Regions from separate parts of the Glutamicibacter sp. NPDC087831 genome, predicted to be linked through region 2. Evidence: riboswitches for the same ligand, from Rfam matches in the RefSeq annotation. Region 2 holds a riboswitch; the other holds the start of a gene.
The links. Region 2 has a riboswitch for thiamine pyrophosphate ahead of thiM (hydroxyethylthiazole kinase). Riboswitches for the same ligand answer to the same signal wherever they lie in the genome.

Region 1 (7,437 bases), on a different contig from region 2:
TCAGCTGCGCGGATACCGAAGCCGGTTACAAGCAGAAGATACGCCAGGCCCAACGCGAGATCTATGAAGGCAACACCTACGAAGTTTGCCTGACTACCGAACTGACGGCCCATGCCGAACTGTTCGATCCGTTCGAGGCCTACTGCCGGATGCGCCGCTCCAGCCCTGCACCGTTTGCCCACTACCTGCGTTTCACTGATCTGCAAATCGCCAGCATTTCACCGGAACGGTTCCTCGCGCTGTCCAAGGACGGGCAGTTGCGGGCCGAGCCGATCAAGGGCACCCGGCCGCGTGGCGAAAATGAAGAATCAGATCTCGCGTTGAAGCATGATCTGGCCACCCATCCCAAGGACCGGGCCGAGAACATCATGATCGTTGACCTGTTGCGCAACGACCTGTCGCACCATGCGGTTCCCGGGTCGGTGAAGGTTGCCCGGCTGTGCGCGGTGGAAACCTACGCGACAGTGCACCAGATGGTCTCCACCATCGACGCCACGCTATCCTCCCCGCAGCTGGCCGCCGAAGCCCTGCGCGAAGCTTTCCCGCCGGGCTCCATGACCGGTGCACCGAAGCTGTCCACGATGAGCATCTTGGATGAGCTCGAAGAGCACCGTGCCCGCGGCCTGTACTCCGGGGCCGTGGGGTATCTGGGTGCTGATGGTGCCGCCGATTTCTCCGTGGTGATCCGAACCCTGGTGTGCGACCGGCTAGCTGACCAGTCATGGCGGTTGAGCCTGGGCCTTGGCGGGGCAATCACCGCTGATTCGGTGCCCGCTGAAGAGTGGGACGAGGTCATCACCAAATCCCGTGGCGTGCTTCAAGCGCTGGGCGCCAGCTTCCCGCAAGACACTCAAGCCAACTGAATTATTGCAAGGTGGCCGTCAAGCGAGCCACGTTGTCGATCCAGCGTTGCATGCGAGGACGGCGGCGCCACTGCGAGAGGGTGATTTCCGAGGAAATCCCGCGGTAGTGGTTCTGCACCTGATTAACCGCATCGACCATTTCCTTGCCCAGCAGCATCACGGAAATTTCCATGTTCAGGCTGAATGAGCGCATGTCCATATTCGAGGATCCCACCACGGCCACGTCGTTATCCACGGTGAAGCACTTGGTATGCAGCACCATCGGTGCCGGGTAGCGGTGAATGCGCACGCCGGCTTCCAGCAGCTGCTGGTAGTAGGACTGCTGCGCGTGGTGCACCAGGAACTGGTCGCCCTCTTCGCAAACATACAATTCCACTTCTACTCCGCGCTGGGCGGCAGTGGTGATGGCATAGAGCAGCGAATCGTCGGGAACGAAGTAGGGGCTGGTGATTTCCAGGCGTTCGGAGGCAGAATAGATCAGCGTATTGAACAGCCTGAGGTTGTTCTCGGTACCGTATCCGGGGCCGCTGGGCAGCAGCTGCGCCAGGGTGGAACCGGGACGTTCCTCATAGGCCAGCGGGTGGCGGGCCTCGGCCATGTCCATCAGCACTTCCTGGTCGTCGTCCTCCTGCCACCAGTCGGTAGCGAAAGTGACGTCGAGGCTGCGCACCAGCGGACCTTCGACCCGGAGCATCATTTCAACCCATTCGCGGCCCACCTTATGCGAGGACTCGCGCTTGTAGCCGGGTTCAATCAGGTTCTGGCTTCCGGTGAAGGCCACCTCGCCATCAACAACGAGGATCTTGCGGTGGTTGCGCAGATCCGGGCGGCGCCAACGACGGCCAATCAGGTCGATGGGCAGCATCGGGCGCCAGTTGATACCGGATTTCTTCAGCCGCTTCTTGAAATCCTTGTAGCCCTTGACGCGCAAGGTTCCCAGGTGGTCGAAGAGCAACCGGACGTGCACGCCGCGCTCCGCGGCCGCTTCCAGCGCATCGAGTACCGGTCCAACATAATCCGGGTCATCGCCCATGATGTAGAACTGGATGTGCACATAGCGGGTGGCGTTATCGATTTCCTTGCGCATGGCATCGAGCGAAGCCCGGTAATCGGAAATGACCTCTACCTGGTTGCCGCCTTCCAGCGGCATGGCACCAAGATTGCGGTTGAGCATGACTGCCGATTCGACCCATTCCTCCTGGGAATGGAATTCTTCGGGCAGCTGCATGTGGCTCGTGGCCTTCATGATTTCATCGTGCGCACGCCGCTGCTTTTCCAAGCGGCGGCGCGACAGGTGCGGATTGGCGAAAAGCCAGTATGCGACAAGTCCCACAACGGGCAGGAAGAAGATAGCCAATAGCCATGCCATGGCGGTGGTGGGGCGCCGGTTGCCCGGAACGATGCCGATCATGAAGTAGCGAACCGCTAGCTCTATTGCGACCAGCACGCTCCAGAGAACGCCGCCAATCTGCAAGAAGACTTCATTACTTGGCCACACTCGGGCACCCCCTTGGCTACACCCCGCGAATTCGGCATTATCGGCCTCTGATCTGCGATGTACAGGCCAAAATCCTTCGCTTAGCTTATCGAACATTGCCGGACTTGTCTGAATCTCCGCCTGCAGAAATCGCGCAGAAGACACTGGGGTTCGATAATCTGTCTTTATGAGCTCACTTGTATTCTTGGATCCGGCCTATCCGGCTGGTCGTCTTGCAGACATCACTGCACCGCAACTTCTGGTCACAGCACAGGGAGTCACGCGAGGTGATGGCATCTTTGAATCGATGCTCTACACCAACCAGGCCGTACGCAAATTCGAAGCGCACCTGGCACGCTTGGCGACCTCGGCTGAAGTTGCCGACTTGGCCATTCCCGATGCGCGCAGCTGGTTTGCCGCGGTAGATACCGCTGTGGCCGATTTCGATGCCACCGGCGGCGCTGAAGAAGCGGTGGTCAAGCTGGTCGCCGCGCGCGGCGAGCACGACAATGATCCTGCCATTTGCTGGGTCACCGTGACCCCTGCCCCGGCTTTGGGCAGGGAACAGCGTGAAACCGGTGTGGATGTCCTGATGCTGGATCGCGGCTACGACTCGAAGCTGGCCGAACGTGCGCCATGGCTCATGATGGGCGCCAAGACCCTTTCCTATTCGATCAACATGGCCGCCCTGCGCTACGCGCACAAGCACGGCGCCCATGATGTCATTTTCACCTCCGCCGACGGGATCATCCTGGAAGCTCCGACCTCGACCGTGCTGGTAGCCCAGCGCGATGGCGAGACCAAGCGGCTGCTGACCCCGATGCTTGAAACCGGCATCCTGCCAGGCACCACGCAAAGCGCCATTTTCGACGCTGCGGCCCAGGATGGCTGGGAGCTGGGCTACGGCCCGTTGCGCCCGGAAGACCTGTATCAGGCCGATGGCGTGTGGCTGGTTTCCTCCATCCGCCTGCTGACCCCGGTGCGCACCATCGATGCCAAGCCGTTGCGCCTGGACGCTGAGCTCCATGAAGAGCTCAGCGCCCTGAGCGAAGCAATCCGCTAGGACCACACCAAGTTGTAGGTCCCTGCCAGCACGGCCGCAGCCATTGCGGCCGTGCCAAACAGGATCCCCGTGGCCAGCACCATGCCATCACGCCAGGTGAAGGTGGCCGTGCGAATCCATGTGCGCTTGGCCGTGCCGAACCCCTTGGCCTCCATCGTGGTGGCCAACCGTCCGGCGCGGCGAATCGCTTGCACCAGCAAGGCCAGCACCTGACCCAGGGTTGCCTTGATGCGTTGGCCCACGGTGCCGAAGTTCCCGACACCGCGAGCGCGCCGGGCCAGCGTGAGCGTGGTGAATTCTTCCACCATCAACCCGAGCAATCGCATGCCGGCCAAGGCCCCGAGCACAAACCGGTGGGGTACCTTCAGCTGCTGAGACAGCGCCCCGCCCAAATCGCTTGGATTCGTGGTGGCCAGCAGCAAGATGCACGGGATGGCCAGCGCGAAAGCGCGCAGTCCGGTGGCAATGCCCCCGGCCACCGATCCCTCGGTGATGCTGAAGGCGCCGAATTGGGCGTAGACCATGCCGCTATCCTGGCCCACCAAGGCGATGCCCCACGCCGCAAGGATTCCGGCAATCAGCAGTGGCCACGCGCGCTTGAGGAATTTCAGCGGGCTCAGCCCTGCCAGGGGGAAGAACACCACGGTCGCCACGATCACCACCAGCGCCGAAACCCAATCCAAGGTGGTGATCAACGGCAGTGTTGCCGCAGCCACCGCACCGAGCTTGGCCAGCGGATTGATCTTCGCCAACCAGCTATGCCCTACCGGCGCATCAAGCACCGGCCCCTGTCGCGGGATACCAGCTTCCGGGGTGCCGGCAGTGAGCACCAGGTCCCTTGCTTTGAGCACCGAGGCAAAGTGATCGTCGTGGGTCACAGCAATGATCGCGGTGCCCTGCTGCAATTCCTCAACCAGCAGCCCGGCCAGTTCCCTCCACGTGTTCGCATCCTGCCCGAAGGTCGGTTCGTCGAGGATCAGCACCTGGGGGGATGCGGCCAGAACAGTGGCCACGGACAAGCGCCGCTTCTCGCCCCCGGAGAGGGTGAACGGGTTCGCGTCAGCCAAATGCGCCAGGCCCAAGCGTTCCAGCAACGCGTCCACGCGCGCTTGGACCTGGGCCGGCTCGTATTTCGGCGCATCGGCGCTGCTGGCCTGCGCGCGGCTGGGAGCGAAAGCCAGCTCTTCCCGAACGCTCTGGGTCACGAATTGGTGTTCGGGTTCCTGGAACACCGAACCGATCCGCCCAATCAATGCACCGGCCTTCCAGGCAAACGGGGAGTTGCCCAGACCGTCGGCCAGTTGCGCGGTGGCCGCCAAGCCGCCGTCGGCCGGGACGAGCAATCCGCCCAAGGTCAAGGCCAGCGTCGACTTTCCAGCGCCATTCTCGCCGCGAATCACCGTCGCGGTGCCCGCTTGCACATTCACGTCCACCGCTTGGGTGCGCGGTGCCGTGGCGGTGCGGGCGGATACCAGCTGCTGCGCTTCCAGCAGCGTGGCACCGGCACCGTTCGTTGCCCGGGCCACCTGCGGGAAGTAGCCTGGAATCCACAGCCCGGCAGTAGCCAGCTCCTCGCGCACCGTTTCATCGGTGTACAGCTGCTGCGGGTCCAGATCGTGCGCGACTCCCCCTCCGGGCTGCAGCACGATAACCCGGTCCACATGCTGCGCCCAGGCTTCAATCCGGTGTTCCACGACGACCAGCGTGGCACCGGAAAGCCGGGCGGCGTTCAGCACCGCATCGCGCAAGAGCTCAATGCTCTGCGGGTCCACATTGGCAGTCGGTTCATCGAGCAGCATGACGCTGGGTTCCATGGCCAGAATGCCGGCCAAGGCCAACCGCTGTTTCTGTCCGCCGGAAAGTTGCTGGGTGCGGTGCTCGAAGGACAGCGCACCCAGACCCACAGCGTCCAGCACTTCGGGGATCCGCTGGCGGATCAGTTCGGGATCCATTCCGAGGTTCTCGGCGCCAAAGGCCACGTCATCGGCGACCCTGCTTTGCACTACCTGGGTTTCCGGGTCTTGCTGCATCAAGCCCACCGGGTGGCTCCGGATGAAGGCATCGCTGCCATCTATGAGCAGCCGGCCAGCGACCTGATCGTCCTCATCCGCTTCCAGCAACCCGGCCATCGCGTGCAGCAAGGTTGACTTGCCGGCGCCCGATGGACCGACCAGCAGCACCTTCTCACCGGCGTGGATCACAAGGTCCAGTCCCGAGATGGCAGGATTCTTCCTCTCGGAGTGCTGCCAGCCGAACCCCGTTGCGGTGATGGCGGCACCGCGCTGTGTCAGCGAGGCTGCGCCGGAATTGGCAAAGGAACTCATTTTGCGCTTTCCAGGTGCGCACGCCGGCTCGGCAGGGCGCTCAATGCACCGGTCTTCGCCAGTCCACGCGTGGCCAACCAGGACAGCAGCCCTGCGACGACTACGCCGGAAATGCCGGTGGCGATCACGTGGAAGATCTTCATTCCGGCGGTGTACTCAACGTAGTAGGCCAGGATGTAGGCCTCGGAAATGCCGGCGAACAAGCCGGCGAACAAGCCTGCCAGCAGCGCCACGCCCAGGTTCCACTTGCGGTAGCGGAATGCTGCGAAGACCAGCTCTGCACCCAGGCCCTGGACCAGGCCGGAGATCAGTACGGTCAAGCCGTAGTGCGAGCCGAGCAGCGCTTCAACCACAGCGGCCAGCAGCTCGCAGTAGATTGCGGCGCCTGGCTTGCGGATGATCAGTGCGCCGAGCACCGCCGGGAAGAGCCACATGCCGGTGAGCAACGCGGTGGCTGGCGGGAAAGCCGCAAAGGCGAGCGAGAACAGGCCATAGCCGGCACTCCACGCCCAGAAAATGACCCCTGAAGCGACGGCGATCACCGAGGCGACGACGATATCAACTACACGCCAGCCGGTCCGCTGCTTCGAAACTGTTTCGTTCATTGCTGGTCCTCCTGTGGAAAGGAGGGGAGATGGACGGAATGAGGGCATACTGCCGCGCCTATCCGCATCCGAGATGCTCGACTTCCTTCGCCGGTACTAGCCGGGGCAGGTTCGAGGGTCTGCGATCTATCGCACTCTCAGCGTCTTGCGACTTTTTAAAAGTCTGACGCTCCCCTGTCGGAATAATTACTGCTCCCCCACCATACCGCAGGTATGCTGGGCAGAGGAACGATATGTCAAGAGCTTGATCGCGAGGAAAAAATGGATAAAGTGCAGAAACTTGCCACTACCGGTATCACCGTTGGCGCTGGCATGCTCGGCGGCAAGCTGGTTGATTTCCTTTGGTTGAAGGCAACCGGCAGCAAAGCACCACGCAAGGGCACTGAGGAAGCAGCGGAAGCTTCTTTCCGCCGTGCCTTAGGCTTCGCAGTCGTTTCGGCCCTGGTCGCAGCAATCCTGCAGACGGTGGCTGACCGCAGCGCCAACAAGGTTGTTGCCAAGTTCACCAAGTAAGCTTCGGCGTTGAGCCAAAAGCGGGAGCCGCCCAGAGGGGCGGCTCCCGCTTTTTCTCAATCTTGTTCGTCTGGCGATCCGGTCTTGGAAACCGGGGTGGTTCCGGTCGGCGGTGTTCCGTTGACCTTGTTGACCACGTGGCTCAGCTCATCGGAGAACAGGGTTTCCTTGGCAGCGTGCTTGGTCCGGTAGCCGGAACGGCCAATCATGTGGGCCGAAACCGGTGCGGTCAATAGCTGCATTCCCCAGGCCAGCACGAGTACCGGGACCACAGCCCAGCTGCGCAGGTAAATGGCCAGTCCAGCGAAAATCAGCAGGAAGCCGAGTACCTGCGGTTTGGTCGCTGCATGCATGCGGGTGAGCATGTCCGGGAAGGTCAGCAAGCCGATACCTGCGATCAATGACATCAGGCAGCCAAGGATCAGCAGGACGGCAACGAGGACATCGAGGAAGATTTCCATTAGGCGTTCCTCTGATCCGAAACGAAGCGCGAGACGGTCACCGAACCGATGAACCCGAGCATGCAGGCGGCCACGACGAACAGCAAGTAGTCGGTGTGCTTGTGCAGCACCATTTCCAGGCACAGCGCGGC
Region 2 (7,437 bases):
AGAAGACCACCACGGTGATGACCTTGATCGCGGCCAACCAGTATTCGCCCTCGCCAAAGGCCTTGGCGGACAGCGCGTTCAAGCCGGTGAGCAGCACCAGGAAGATGGCCGCCCAGATCCACCCCGGGGCATCAGGGAACCAGTAGGACATGATGATGCCGGCGGCTACCAGCTCGGCAGCCACGGTGATGGCCCAGTTGAACCAGTAGTTCCAGCCGATTGCGAAGCCGAAGTGGCGGTTCACGAAGACCGTTGCGTAGGTCTGGAAGGAACCAGCGACCGGAAGGCGGGCGCTCATTTCTCCCAACGACTGCATCAGGAGCAGCACCATCATGCCGATCAGCGCGTAGGCCACCAGCGAACCGCCTGGGCCAGCTTGGGCAATGGTGCCGCCGGACGCGACGAATAGTCCGGTACCAATCGAGCCGCCAATGGCAATCATCTGCATATGGCGAGCTTTGAGGCCACGCTTCAGACCGTCCTGGGACGGTGCGGGCTCAGTCATGCGTTACATCTCCTGATGCTTGAAAATTTCCAACCTATCCATCCAAGCACCCTGACAAGCCATAACGCTATGAACCGCGCTACAGTAAGCGATCAATAATCTTTCGCTTAGCCCATGAATACGGAGGATATATTGCGCTCAAGGTGTCAACTACGGTCGTTTTGTTGAGTTCTGAACGCATCTGCGAAAGCCGTTCGAATCCATGTTTGCCGTGGTAAGCCCCCATTCCACTCGGTCCGACGCCACCAAAAGGCAGGGTTGGAACGATCATCTGGGCCAACGGAGCATTGTGCACTATGGAGCCGGCTCGCACCCGATCAGAGAAAATCGACTGCAGGCGCGGACTTTCGCTCATCAGGTAAGCGGCCAGCGGTGATGGCCGCCGGGCAATGAATTCGAGGGCTTCCTCGAAGGTTTCCACCTCGATCACCGGCAGGATAGGACCGAAAATCTCTTCGGTCATCAAACTTCCCTCGAGGTCCACATTGCGCATGATGCTCGGAGCGATGCGCAAGGTATCCTCGTCGTATTCGCCGCCGAAAACCACCTCGCCCTGCTCGAACATCGACAACAGCCGGTCAAAGTGCTTGCGGCTGACGATGCGGCCAAAGTCCGGATGGGTCAGCGGCTCCTTGCCGTAGAAGCTGGTGATGGCCTGGCCCAGGCGCTTGATGAGCTCAGACGAGTCGCCCACGCTCAATACGTAATCCGGGGCCACGCAGGTCTGGCCGGCATTCATGAATTTGGCGTAGGCCAAGCGCTTTGCGGAAGCCAACGAATCGTTTTCCACCACGGCCGGCGACTTTCCGCCCAGTTCCAAGGTGGTTGGTGTCAGATGCTTCGCAGCCGCTGCAGCCACGATCTTGGCCACGCGTTCACCGCCGGTGTAGAAAATATGATCCCAGCGGGCGCCGAGCAACTCCGTGGAGGTATCCACCCCGCCTTCAACTACCGCGTAGACACGTTCGTCGAGGTAGACCGGGAGGAACTTGGCCAAGGCGCCTGAGGTCGCAGGAGCCAGTTCCGATGGCTTGATCACCGCCGCGTTGCCGGCAGCAATGGCCGCGACCAGCGGTGCGAGCACCAGCTGAACCGGGTAGTTCCAGGCGCCGATAATCAGCACGACCCCCAGCGGGCGCGGCTCAACCTTGGCAATGGCTGGTTGCAAAGCCAGCGGTACCTTGACGCTGGTGGAATCCATCCATTCAACGAGGTGGCGCTGGGCGAAATCTATTTCTGCCCGCACCACGTCGATTTCGGAGAATTTGGCTTCGGTGGCACTCTTGCCCAAGTCCTCGGCCAGGGCCTGGACGAAGTCTTCCAGATGCTCTTCGAGCATCTTCTCCAGGGCCTTGAGCTGCTGCAGGCGGAAGCGTCGCGGATGCGTGATCCGCGTGTCCGCAGAACGCCGCAAATGGCTCAGCACTGTTGCTATGCGCGATGGATGCTCGTCCACCGGAGGTGCGGAATCACCGACCGGTTCGGGCAACGGAGTGGAAGTAAACAGACCCATGATTTGAGCGTACGTCACTGGGACTATTTTTCATCGTTTAATTCGCCGGAGGATTCAATATGTATCAAATAGTTGATACATTGATTTCCATGAACCAGTTCTCGGCGAGCGCCATATCCATCGCTTTCGTTGCCGCAATCATCTGCGTTTGGTTGCGTTCGGTGGCGCACAGGCGTGGAACACCAGCTATCGACCGGGCCCGATCCCACTCGTTCTGGTGCGCATTGATCGCATTCTTTGCTTCAACCTCATGGGATTTGTCCGAGACCTGGCGCGTTTCAATGACCGAGCCCAATTCAGGTTCGGCTCTCGCTGAAGCACTCACTCCGGGGATCTGGGTTCTTCTGGTTTACCTCATCGGCTTGTTCACTTGGCCCAAGGAACTCCAGCCAGTGCGCACCGCTTCATTAGAGGCCCGCAGCCTGACAACTCCATTTCCCAAGGCCCTAGGGGCTTTCGTTGGGCTTTTGCTGCTGATCGCGGTCGGCTCCCTGTGGCCGGCGTCCAAAGTCGAAGGGCTCGTTGGCGTTCCGGCCTCGGAATTCACGACCTTTGATTTTGACGGCATCTATTCATACGCGTCGGAGGGTCCGTATGATGGGCGGTTGCCGGGCACACAGATGCTCCCGGTATTCATCGTGGCCCTGGCAGGGATCATCGTGGCCGCGGCTGTGATTACCGTAGTTATCCTGAAAAGACCTGCCTTGGCCGGCATCTCGGCCGAAGACAACCAAGCGTTGCGCACGGTCTGGCTCAACCGCTTGATGCGCAATATCGGCATCGTCTTGCTGGCCTTCACCGTGTCGGTGGTCAATTACTCGCAGGCTAATTCGCCGGATGGACAGTACGAGTTCGTTAGCTATGGCGCCCTTGCGGTCGCCCTCACGTTGCTCTTCTGGGGACCGCGCTCTACATTCTCAGCTCAATCCACCACCAGGGAACGGACCGCCTTCTCGCGTTTGCGTGATCAACTATTCACCTTGCAATACGTAACTGCAGCACTCACCTTGCTCAGCGTTGCAATCGGCTGGTCATTCTTGCCACTGGATGACGAGCTCCAGATGCCTACCAATGAGCGAACTACGTGGATCTTAATGATCTTTGCCGGTGCGGCTTTGAGCTATGCCGTTCTCAATGCGCTTTATCTCAGCTACGTCAGCACGGTGGCCCGGCAGGCGTCTGCAGCACCCAAGTACCACGCGCCCCTGCCCTTGTGGTCCTACATCGCCGCTGGCTTGCTGTTTGCCACCAGCACCTATTTTCTGCTCGATCCGCCGCTGGACTATTTGTGGGGCTTCGTGCCTCCAGGCAAGACAATGGTTGCAGGCTTGATCCTGCTGTTGCTGGCAACCCATCTTGGATTCGTCTGGTTCTCCCGCCGGGCAATTATTCCCTGGGCTGTCTCGTCGGCCGAAGAAATCTGGTACCGCAAGGTCCTGGAACTGCGTTCAATGCGTGTTAACACCAGTGCAGTGGTAGCCATGCTGCTCATTGGCTACGGATTCCCGGCCGGGCTGGGACTCTTTGCATTGCTCATCTTCGTTGTCCCAGCAGTCATTTTCCTAGAGCGCCCCGGTAGCGCCTTCGTGCGGGAACATCAGCCGGCAGCTACTTCATGAGCACGCAGATCAGTGTTGACCTCCAAGCAGCTACCCCGCCCTATGAGCAGATCCGCTCGCAGATTGCTTCACTGATCTCCTTGGGAGATCTGCCCTCGGGGAGCAAGCTGCCTACTGTGCGTGCGCTGGCCACGGACCTCGGCGTCGCTGCCGGTACAGTGGCGCGCGCCTACAAGGAGCTGGAAGCCGAAGAGCTGATCACCTCCCGGCGCCGTGCCGGCACAGTGGTCAACGAGCGGCCGCAGCCGGTGGATACCAGTGAAGATCTCCTGGCCGCCGTGGATCACCTCTGGGCGTTGGCGGTCGCGCAGAAGGTGGATGCGGCCACGCTCAAGGCCTTGGTGGCGCGGCGCGAGCGTAAGTAACTTGTCCTCGGAACCGGTTGTGCGTACGCTCTATGGCAGTGACACGGGGTGTCGGATCAACCGACTGAGATAAGACCCGTAGAACCTGATCTAGTTCACGCTAGCGGAGGGATGTCGCATGGCTTTGCATGCAGTTGCCCAAAAATACCGGCAACAATCACCTTTGGTTTTTTGCCTGACCAATACCGTCGTATCCAATTTCACCGCCAATGTCTTGCTGGCATCCGGGGCTTCCCCGGCCATGACGGATCTGCCCGGAGAGGCCGGCCCATTCGCGCAGGCAGCTTCAGCCGTATTGGTGAATTTGGGAACTCCAAGCACTGAACAGCTGACCGCCATGGAAGAAGCTGTGCAGTCGGCGAGCGCTGCAGGCACCCCCTGGGTCCTGGATCCAGTGGCAGTGGGAGCGCTTCCGGTGCGCACGGAGTTTGCCCGGCGCATTGTCCGGCAACGCCCGACCCTGATTCGCGGCAACGCCTCGGAAATCCTGGCCCTGGCCGGCCGGCAATCTGCTTCGCGCGGTGTCGATGCCTTGGATGAGGTTTCTGCCGCCTTGGCGGCGGGACGCGAACTGGCCACGGAACACGACTGCGTAGTGGCCATTTCCGGCCAGGCTGACGCCATCATCGACGCCACGCGTACCGTCTTGGTGCATACCAACGGAATTGGCTTGACCCGGATGACAGGTGGCGGCTGCGCCTTGGGCGCGGTCTGCGCCGGGATGGTTGCGGTCCACGATGACCCGTTCGAGGCCACCATCGCAGCCCACGGTTTCTATGGCCTGGCCGCGGAAAAGGCCCTGGCTGGCAGCTCCGGTCCGGGCAGCTTCGCAGTTGCCTTCCTTGATGCGCTGTCGGCTGCCGATCCCGGGGAACTGAAGACTTTGAAGTACGAGGAATTGAACCATGCATAATTACGGCGCTTATCTAGTAGCCAACACTGCCAGCTGCACCCCACGCAGCACCCTGGAAGTTATCGAGGGCGCCGTCGCCGGAGGGATCGGGTGGATCCAGCTGCGCGCCAAGGATGAAAGCGCCCGGGAATTCTTCGAGCTGGCCTGCGCGGCTGCCAAGCTCACCGAGGGCAAAGCCCAGTTGCTGATCAATGACCGCATTGACGTCTACCTCGCGTCACGGGCTGCTGGCGCAGCAGTTAACGGCATCCATATCGGGCAAAAAGATGTGCCGGTACAGTTGGCTCGCCAGATCATCGGCGAGGGCATCATCGGCTTGAGTGCTTCCAGCGATGAGCAATTGGCCCAGGCGAACAAGGACGCCTCGGTGATCGACTACCTCGGTGTAGGAGCCATCCGCGCCACTCCGACGAAAAAAGACCATCCTGCTCCCCTGGGGCTGGACGGCTTTGCGCGAGCCGCGGCCTTGGCCAAGCTGCCCTGCGTAGCGATCGGCGCAATTACCCAAGACGATGCCGCCGCGATCCGCACCGGCGGCGGCGCAGGCCTGGCCGTGGTCCGCGCCATCTGCAACGCCGAAGATCCGCAACTTGCCAGCGCGCAGCTGGTCGCAGCCTGGGAGGCCTCGAAATGAACATCCTATCCATCGCAGGCTCCGATCCTTCCGGCGGCGCCGGAATCCAAGCGGATCTGAAGGCCATTGCCGCCAACGGCGGCTACGGAATGTGCGTGATCACCGCTTTGACTGCGCAAAACACCCATGGGGTATCCGGAGTTCAGGCGATCAGCGGCGATTTCGTCCTCGCGCAGCTCGAAGCCGTGAGTACAGATATCCGCATCGATGCGATCAAGATCGGGATGCTGGCCAACGCCGAGGTGATCCGCGCAGTCACCAGCTGGCTGGAAACTGTTGACGCCCCCGTCGTGCTGGACCCGGTCATGGTGGCGACCAGCGGGGATCGCCTGCTCGACGACGAATCGGCCCTTGATTCACTGCTGGATCGCGCCACGGTGATTACCCCGAACCTGCTGGAGCTGGCCAGCTTGCTGCGCGAGCCTGTGGCCCCTTCCTGGGACGAAGCCCTGCGCCAGGCCCAGCGGCTGGCTGCCAAGCACGGCACGCTGGTGCTGGCCAAGGGCGGGCACCTGGCCGGGGCGGATTGCCCCGATGCCCTGGTGTCGGCGGGCGGGGTGCAGCTGGAGCTGCACGGACCGCGCCATGCCACCAGGAACACCCACGGCACCGGCTGCACCCTTTCCAGCACTCTGGCTACCCGCTTCGCTGCCACTGGAGATTGGATCGCCGCGTTGGAGCAGTCCAAGTCCTACCTCTCCAAGGCCATCGCAGCGGCCGACCAATTGCAGGTGGGCAGCGGCCACGGCCCGGTCAACCACTTCATCGACTTCTTCGGCACGGCAGATCCCATGGGCGACTGGTGGCAGAAGATCCAGCCGATCCGCGAGGAAATCGACCAGCTGGATTTCATCACCCGGCTATCCGAGGGCACCTTGGACCGGGATGACTTCCACTACTACATCGCCCAGGATGCGCTGTATCTGCTGCGTTACGCCAAGGTGCTTTCGCTGGCCAGCTCGATGGCGCCGGATCTCGGTGCCCAGCGTTTCTGGTCGCGTGGCGCCAACGGCATCCTCGATGGCGAGCTGCAGCTGCACGGCAGCTACCTGGATGAGTTCGCTGATACGCCCAGCGCCACCACGCTGAACTACACCAACCACCTGGCCGCCAGCCAGGAGAGCTACGGGGAGCTGATTGCCGCGATCCTGCCTTGCTACTGGCTGTACCAGGACATCGGCAAGCGGCTGGCGGCAGCCAACCATGCCGAGCATCCTTATCGGCAATGGCTGGAAACCTATGCATCCGAGGAATTCGATTCCGCCACCGAGCAGGCCATCGAAATGGTCCGCCAGGCGTTCGAGCAGGCAGATCCGCAGCTGCGGGCCCGCATGGAGGCCGCTTTCATCCGCTCCGCGGAACATGAGCGCTCTTTCTTCGCGCAGGCGCACGAGAACCGAGTAGACTTCTCTACGGCCTAAAACCCGCAGGGCCCGGGAAGAGGAATCATGAGTTGGAGCATTCACGGCAACGGCAGGACCATCACCCCAGGTGAGGTAGTTGCCCCGGATGAGCGGCTGCATTGGCCGCAGACCGTTTCCATCGGAGCCCAGCACATCCTGGCGATGTTCGGCGCCAGCATCCTGGTGCCAACCATCACCGGCTTCCCGGTCACCACGACCTTGCTGTTCACCGGCCTGGCCACCGTCATCTTCTTGCTGATGACCAGGAACAAGGTGCCCAGCTACCTCGGCTCGTCCTTTGCGATGATTGCCCCGGTCCTCTCGACCACCCAGTCGCACAGCATGTCCGGCGCGCTGGGCGGCATCGTGATGACCGGGGCCTTGCTGTTCGTTGTCGGGCTGATCGTGCAGAAGACCGGCACCGGCTGGATCCACGCCCTGATGCCGCCGGTGGTCATGGGCACCATCGTGGCGCTGATCGGCCT

Region 1: linked by a shared signal. The riboswitch ahead of ACIOJF_RS00365 (ECF transporter S component) and the one ahead of thiM (hydroxyethylthiazole kinase) in region 2 are both predicted to bind thiamine pyrophosphate.

The regions. Positions count from the first base shown of each region.
Region 1 covers NZ_JBIUVH010000001.1:74,526-81,962, reverse strand. The annotation lists gene ACIOJF_RS00385 (chorismate-binding protein) at 1-863, shown strand, start outside; gene cls (cardiolipin synthase) at 865-2,361, opposite strand; gene ACIOJF_RS00375 (aminodeoxychorismate lyase) at 2,528-3,403, shown strand; gene ACIOJF_RS00370 (ATP-binding cassette domain-containing protein) at 3,400-5,727, opposite strand; gene ACIOJF_RS00365 (ECF transporter S component) at 5,724-6,332, opposite strand; TPP riboswitch at 6,398-6,518, opposite strand; gene ACIOJF_RS00360 (DUF4235 domain-containing protein) at 6,603-6,845, shown strand; gene mnhG (monovalent cation/H(+) antiporter subunit G) at 6,902-7,306, opposite strand; gene ACIOJF_RS00350 (monovalent cation/H+ antiporter complex subunit F) at 7,306-7,437, opposite strand, start outside.
Region 2 covers NZ_JBIUVH010000002.1:28,502-35,938, forward strand. The annotation lists gene ACIOJF_RS06580 (amino acid permease) at 1-505, opposite strand, end outside; gene ACIOJF_RS06585 (aldehyde dehydrogenase family protein) at 585-2,018, opposite strand; gene ACIOJF_RS06590 (hypothetical protein) at 2,083-2,313, opposite strand; gene ACIOJF_RS06595 (hypothetical protein) at 2,300-3,637, shown strand; gene ACIOJF_RS06600 (GntR family transcriptional regulator) at 3,634-4,002, shown strand; TPP riboswitch at 4,037-4,131, shown strand; gene thiM (hydroxyethylthiazole kinase) at 4,121-4,915, shown strand; gene thiE (thiamine phosphate synthase) at 4,908-5,549, shown strand; gene thiD (bifunctional hydroxymethylpyrimidine kinase/phosphomethylpyrimidine kinase) at 5,546-6,970, shown strand; gene ACIOJF_RS06620 (uracil-xanthine permease family protein) at 6,998-7,437, shown strand, end outside.